DNA from 3 places in the Streptomyces sp. NBC_00989 genome. Region 1 is predicted to be linked to each of the others. Evidence: riboswitches for the same ligand, from Rfam matches in the RefSeq annotation. Region 1 holds a riboswitch; each other region holds the start of a gene.
The links. Region 1 has a riboswitch for cobalamin ahead of OG714_RS50505 (ABC transporter substrate-binding protein). Riboswitches for the same ligand answer to the same signal wherever they lie in the genome.
Positions count from the first base shown of each region.

Region 2: another riboswitch for cobalamin. It lies ahead of OG714_RS39175 (cobalamin biosynthesis protein); the one in region 1 lies ahead of OG714_RS50505 (ABC transporter substrate-binding protein).
Region 3: another riboswitch for cobalamin. It lies ahead of OG714_RS35600 (prenyltransferase/squalene oxidase repeat-containing protein); the one in region 1 lies ahead of OG714_RS50505 (ABC transporter substrate-binding protein).

Region 1 is NZ_CP108728.1:11,184,932-11,187,186, reverse strand. It holds gene OG714_RS50510 (FecCD family ABC transporter permease) at 1-486, opposite strand, end outside; gene OG714_RS50505 (ABC transporter substrate-binding protein) at 483-1,544, opposite strand; cobalamin riboswitch at 1,598-1,811, opposite strand; gene OG714_RS50500 (universal stress protein) at 2,061-2,255, shown strand, end outside.
Region 2 is NZ_CP108728.1:8,729,429-8,731,683, forward strand. It holds gene OG714_RS39170 (cobyric acid synthase) at 1-59, opposite strand, end outside; gene OG714_RS39175 (cobalamin biosynthesis protein) at 56-997, opposite strand; cobalamin riboswitch at 1,097-1,239, opposite strand; gene OG714_RS39180 (hypothetical protein) at 1,374-1,595, opposite strand; gene OG714_RS39185 (anion permease) at 1,629-2,255, opposite strand, start outside.
Region 3 is NZ_CP108728.1:7,956,906-7,959,160, forward strand. It holds gene OG714_RS35600 (prenyltransferase/squalene oxidase repeat-containing protein) at 1-920, opposite strand, end outside; cobalamin riboswitch at 1,015-1,146, opposite strand; gene OG714_RS35605 (phosphotransferase) at 1,206-1,907, shown strand; gene OG714_RS35610 (helix-turn-helix domain-containing protein) at 1,887-2,255, opposite strand, start outside.

The DNA of each region.
Region 1 (2,255 bases):
GAGTTGCATGGCCGCCACGCCGGACAGCACGACCCGGTCCATGCTCGCGCCGAGGCTGTGGCTGAGCAGCATCACCAGCCCGAAGGAGAGCAGCGCACCGACGAAGGCGCCCGCCGACAGCGACACGGCACCGCCGCCCACGCCGAGCACCACGACCGCCACCGCTCCCGTGGAGGCCCCGGAGGAGACGCCGAGCACGAACGGATCCGCCAGCGGATTGCGCAACAGTGACTGCATGACCGCACCGCACAGCGCGAGCCCGGCGCCGCAGACGGCGGCGAGCAGGGTGCGGGGCATGCGCAGGTCCCAGACGATGCCGTCCCGGAGCGGGGCGAGCGTGCTCTCGCCGCCGCCGAGGTGGGACGCGACCGACGCCCACACGTCGGCCGTGGAGATGTCGGCGGGTCCGATGGTCACGGCGAAGGCCACGGAGACCACCAGCGCCGCGAGCCCGCCACCCGTCAACAGCAGGGTGCGGAGGGTCACTTGGCGAGTCCGAAGTCGCGCAGGCCGGCGGCGACCTGCTCGATCCCTTCGACGGTGCGGATGGAGGGGTTCATCGCCTGGCCGCTGAGCAGGATGTACCGCTTCTTCTTGACGGCGGTGAGGTTGCGGGTGGCGGCGTTGGTCTCCAGGAAGTGGATCTTCGCCTTGGCGGTCTCGGCGGTCTGTGACTTGCGGGTCAGATCGCCGAGGACGATGACGTCGGGGTCGCGGTCGGCGACGGTCTCCCAGTTGATCTGGGGCCACTCGTCGTGGGTGTCGGAGAAGGCGTTCTCGGCGCCGACGGTGCGGGTGATGGCGCCGGGGGCGCCGCAGCACCCGGCCAGGTAGGGCGACTGGGAGTTGGCGAACCAGTACATGAGGGAGGTGCCGGAGGCGTCGAGCCCGGTGGTGGCCTTGGTCACCCGCGCCTTCAACCGGGCCACGAGCTTGTCGCCGCGATCCTTCACGCCCATCGCCCGGGACAGGTCGCGTATCTCGCCGTAGACGCTGTCGAGCGTGAGCGGTGTGCTGCGCGAACCGTCGCCGCCACTGTCGTTGTCCTTGCCCGCGCAGTCGGACGGCGAGACGTACGTCGGCACGCCCAGCCTCTCGAACTGTTCGCGGGTGGCGACACCGCCCTTGCCGAGCGTCGAGACGAAGGAGGCGGTGACGAAGTCGGGTTCGGCGTCCAGGACCTTCTCGAAGGAGGGGGCGTTGTCGGCGAGGCGCGGCACGGTCGCGTTCGCCTTCTCCAGGCCCTTGAGCACCGGGTCGGTCCAGGTGGCGGTGCCCGCGATGCGGTCGGCGAGGCCGAGGGAGAGCAGGATCTCGGTGGTCCCCTGGTTGAGGGAGACGACCCGCTTCGGGGCCGACTTCAACGTGACCTTGTTCCCGCAGTTCGTCAGCGTGAGGGGGAAGCCCGCGGCGGACTTCTCCGTCTCGCCGTCGGCGCTGTCGCCGTCGGATCCACCGCACGCGGTGAGCAGCAGGGCGGGCGCTATGAGGAGGGCCGCGGTACGGCGGCGCAGCGGGACGGGGGCGGTACGGATCACGGGCATGCCTTGCCTGTCGGGGCTCGAACGCGGAGCCTGGCCTACGAACTCCCCCTCGCCGAGGGCGAGAAGGCGCCAGCAGGTCTTCGGACTCGGGTTCGTCCGGACGGGGCGCCTTCCCGGCGCGTCACACACCGGCTCCTTCGGCCGGCCCGCGTCGCCCCAGTGGCGTGTAGTGCCCCGCCCGTCCCCCTCACCGCTGCGCGTCAGTTCCGGATTTCCACCGGATTCCCTGGCCTCGGTTGTGGCACGACTGGCCCGCACAACCTATCAAGATCGACCGCCGGCTACCGCCGCGGGGTGCGGGACGAAGGTACGGCTGGGCTGGTGCTGGCCTGTACTGATGCCGCTGTACGAGCCGATCCGGTGCGGTGTCGAGCCGCGCCGCACGAAGCCCGACAGCCTCACCACGGAGCGCCTGCAACACGGACTTTCCTCCGGTTCCGTCCAACCTCTGTGCGGCACGCCCGGCGCGGCGGATCGTGGGACGCCCCGACTCGCCCGCACGGAGGTCCAACGGCCATGTCCCAACTGATCGTTGTCGGTGTCGACGGATCCGCGGACAGTCGCGTCGCGGCCGACTGGGCGGCAAAGGAAGCGGAGTTGCGCGGACTCCCCCTGCGGGTCGTACACGTCTCGACACTCCCCGACGAGCAACTCCTCACCACATGGCCCTACTTGCGCGAACCCTCTCCCGACGCCCTTGTCACATCACTC
Region 2 (2,255 bases), 2.5 Mb from region 1:
ACGACACTCTTGCCGGCGTCCGAGGTGGTCCCGGCGACCAACAGCCCGCCGCCGCTCATGACTTCCGCCCCTTCACGAGGAGCCGCCCGGCGACACTGACCCCGAGCGCGAGCAGACCGACGCGCCGGGACAGCCGTACGGCACGCGCGATGTCCGGTACGGCGACGGGACGTCCGTCGCCGTTGAGCACGGGCCGGTGCTCGACCCGCCCGCCGTAGGAGAGCGTCCCGCCGAGGCGCACGCCGAGGGCTCCCGCGAAGGAGGCCTCCACGGGACCGGCGTTGGGACTCGGGTGTTTGGGGGCGTCGGTGCGCCAGGCGCGTGCCGCTCCGCGTGGGTCGCCGCCCGCGACGGTCGCGAGGGCGGCGGTGAGGCGGGCGCCCGGCCAGCCGGCGACGTCGTCGAGGCGGGCCGAAGCCCAGCCGTAGCGGCGGTACTTGGCCGACTTGTGGCCGACCATGGCGTCGAGCGTGTTCACGGCCCGGAAGCCGAGCAGGCCCGGGACACCCGCGATGCCGCCCCAGACCAGCGCGCCGACGACCGCGTCGGACGTGTTCTCGGCGACGGACTCGACGACGGCCCGGGCGATCCCGTCGGCGTCGAGGGACTGCGGGTCCCGTCCGCAGAGGTGGGGGAGCCGTGCCCGCGCACCATCGATGTCACCGGCCTCCAGCGCGCGCCCGATGACCCCGGCCTCGCGCGCGAGGGAGGTCCCGCCGACGACGGCCCAGGTGGCGGCGGCGGTGAGGGCGGCAGAGGCCGTACGGGACGGTCGTAGGGCCGAAGTGGCCGCGGCGGCGAGGGTGATGGTGCCACCGACGCACACGGCGGTGTGCAGGGCGCCCCAGCCCCGGTGGTCGCGCCACAGCACCTGTTCCACGGCGCCCGCAACGCGGCCGAACGCGGCGACCGGATGCCCGCGGCGGGGATCGCCGAGCAGGTGGTCGCCGAGGAGGCCGGCGGCGGCGCCGTACGCGAAGACGCGATCGGCACGCATCGGCTCAGCCGATCGCTGGGGCGGGCACTGCGCTGGTACGGGACCTCGAACGGCAGCCGAGCATGGCGATATGTCCTCACTCAGGGTGTCCACGCCCTGGTTCGACGAGACCGGCGGTGAGAGTTCCTGGCTCCCGGGGCTACCTACCCCGGTGACAGTGGCGGGACCGCGCCGGATTCGCACCGGCTTCCTCTCCTGCCGCCGTATATGGCTCCGGCAGTCCACCATGCTGTTGGAAGGGCCGTCAACTTGCTGTTGACCTGCGGGGACGGAGTGTGCTGATGCCCACACGCGAGGGGGCGGAGGGGTCACGCGGACGTGGGGTGCGGGACGGCGATCCGTCCCGCACCCCACGCTCGGTTCAACTGGCGGCCGGTCAGGCCACGATCAGATAGATCCCGTACGCCACCGCCGCCGCGCAGGCCGCGAAGCAGGTGTAGGCGCCGGTCAGGGCAAGGGGCGCGGAGCCGCCCTGGGCGGTGGCGCGTTCACGCCGGGAGAGGCCGACGATGCCGAGGGTGAAGACCGCCACCAGGGCGACGGTGGCGCCGAGGCTGACGCCGAAGACGGAGCCGAGGGCTGCCCAGTCGATGTGCATGCTGATTCGTTCCTTCGTGTCCGGGGCGCGGGCTCAGACGGCGGCGGCGGGCGGTGTCGCCGGGTCGGACTTCACGATCGGGGCCGGGTTCACGGGGGGCGAGAGGATCGTCGCCGTGAGGCCCTCGGAGAGGGCGACCGACGGGGGCGGCGGGGTCACGGCGGCGATCGCGGTGGTGATCACGCCGGCCGGTTCGTCGACCTCGTTGACGTTCGAGGCGTCGACGACCTGGCGGCGGGAGAGCAGCCAGATGCCGGCGCTGGACGCGACCAGGAAGACGGCCACCAGCGCGGTGCCCCAGTCGCCGAGGTCGGTCACGGACTCGGCGAGCGCGCCGACCAGCGCGGCGGCCGGCAGGGTCAGACCCCAGGCGACGAACATCCGGGTGGCGGTCGACCAGCGGACGACCCCGCCCTTGCGGCCGAGACCCGCACCCATCACCGAGCCGGAGACGGCGTGCGTGGTGGAGAGGGAGAAGCCGATGTGCGAGGAGGCCAGGATGACCGCGGCCGCGCTGGTCTGGGCGGCGAAGCCCTGCTGCGGCCGGAGGTCGGTCAGGCCCTTGCCCATCGTGCGGATGATGCGCCAGCCGCCGATGTACGTGCCCATCGCGATGGCGAGGCCCGCGGAGAGGATGACCCAGGTGGGCGGGTCCGAGTC
Region 3 (2,255 bases), 3.2 Mb from region 1:
AGGGGCTTGGCGGCCTGGTCGTGCAGGCCGAGGGACGACAGGGCGACGATCGCGTCGGCCGTGTTCCCGTAGTCGGGCTGGGGCTTGGCGCCGGGGAGCGAGGTGGTCAAGTGGCCGCTCTTCGCCATGGACTCGGCGAGCCACGCGGCGCCGTTGTCCGCCGGCTGCTCGGGATCGTCCCCGGACTTCTCGCACGTCGCAGGCGACTCGGCGTCGTCCTGCGGGCTTCCGGCCAGCGACTCGCCGTACAGGCCGAGCACGGCCGCGGCGGTCGCGTCCGCGTTGGCCACGAGCTTGCCCTTCTTGTCGGGCTGGTACGCGAAGGCGCCCGCGTCCGTGCCCGCGTCGCAGGGCAGCGCGAGCTTCCGCAGCGCGTCGTAGGGGGACTTGCCGTTCTTCCGGAGGTTCGGCACGGTCACCCCGGCGTCCGCGAGGGCGCCGATGACGACGGAGGTGGAGTTCGCGTCGCTGGCCCCACCGGGGGAGTAGCCCCAGCCGCCGTCCGGGTTCTCGACGGACTTCAGCCACGTGACGGCCTTGGTGACGGCCGCGTCGCCGCGGCTGTCGTTCGCGAGAGCCTGTACGGCGGCGGCCGTGCTGTTGGTGTCGACCATGACCTTGGCGTCACAGGCCTTGGCGGGGTTCGCGCGGAAGGCCGCGAAGGCGCCGTCGGCGCACTGCTGGCCGAGCAGCCACGTCACCGCCTCGTCGGCGGGCTCCACGCCCACGGCATTCTGCGCGAGCAGGGCGAGGGACTGGCGCCAGACGCCGTCGTAGGCCGGATCCGAGGTGCCGTAGAGCCCGGTGGGTATCGCCGCGGACGGCGAGGGTGACGGACCGGCGGCGACGGCGGGTGTGGCGGCGATCACGGTGACGGTGATGGTGGCGGCCAGGACCGCGGCGCTGCGGCGGACGTTCATGATCGGCGGGTGCCTTCCCCTAGGGGGAGCACGGCAGCGCACGGGAACACCCCCGGGCGGCTCGGCTCCGTATTCCTCGACGGTGCGTGTGAGCCGGTCACGTGCCGTGCGGGGCGGTCCGGCTCACCGGCCCTGACGGACCGGATCACGGTTGCGGGTCAGCGCCGGAATTGCACCGGCTTCCCCCCGTACGGGTGTGATGACGACCCGGCCACTGTACGGCCAACCTGGGCGCACGCTGTGTGCGGGGGTTGCCCGGACCGCCGTCCCCGGTAGGTTCTGGCCATGCCAGCGACGGGGAAGCTGATCGGCTCCGGCCGTACCGCCGACGTGTACGAGATCGACGAGGCGTGGGTGCTGCGCCGCAACCGGGAGGACTGGGGGGACGCGGCGGCCGAGGGCGCGGTGATGGAACATGTGCGGGCGCACGGCTATCCCGTGCCCCGGGTGCGGATGGGGGACGCGGGCGCCTCAGACGCGTCGCGCGCCTCGCGTACCTCACGCACCGATCTCGTGATGGAGCGGCTGACCGGGCCCACCATGCTGGAGGCGCTCGTCGCGGGCACGATCGACGTGCGGGAGGCGGGGACCGTACTCGCCTCTCTGCTACGGCGGTTGCACGCCGTCCCCGGCCGGCGACCCGGCACCCGGGTGCTGCACCTCGACCTCCACCCGGAGAACGTGCTCCTCACCCCGGACGGGCCCCGCGTCATCGACTGGGGCACCGCGGAGGACGGCGATCCCGGGCTGGACTGGGGGCTCTCCGCGATCATCCTCGCCCAGGTCGCCGTGGACGACGATCAGCCGGTCGCCGAACCGGCCCGCGCGCTGCTCGTCTCGCTGCTCGCCGATCCTTCCGGGCTCACGGGGGAGGGCCTGGCGGAAGCGCGGCGGAGGCGGGCGCTGAATCCGACCATGAGTGTGCGTGAGGTCGAACTGCTCGGTGAGGCCGAGGAGTTGGTCAGGTCAGTCGCGCCGCTGCCGTAGGCGGGCGCTGGGGGCGTCCGCCGGGGGCTGGAGGGCGGAGGCCAGGAGGGCGAGTTTGTCGGCGCTGTCCGTGCCGGGGTCCGGGTGGTAGATGACGAGGGTCCGGCCCGGGGCGCCGTCGATGCTCAGGCGTTCACGGTTCAGCTGGAGGCCGCCGACCTGGGGGTGGGCGATGTGCTTGGGGGCGGCTTCGCAGGCCTGGACGTCGTGGCGGGCCCAGAGACGGCTGAACAGGGGGCTGGCCAGGGAGAGTTCGCCGACCAGCTCGATGAAACGAGGGTCGTCGGTGTCGGTGCCGACCGACTCGCGGAAACCGGCGACCATGCCTCCGGCGGCGCTCTCCCAGTA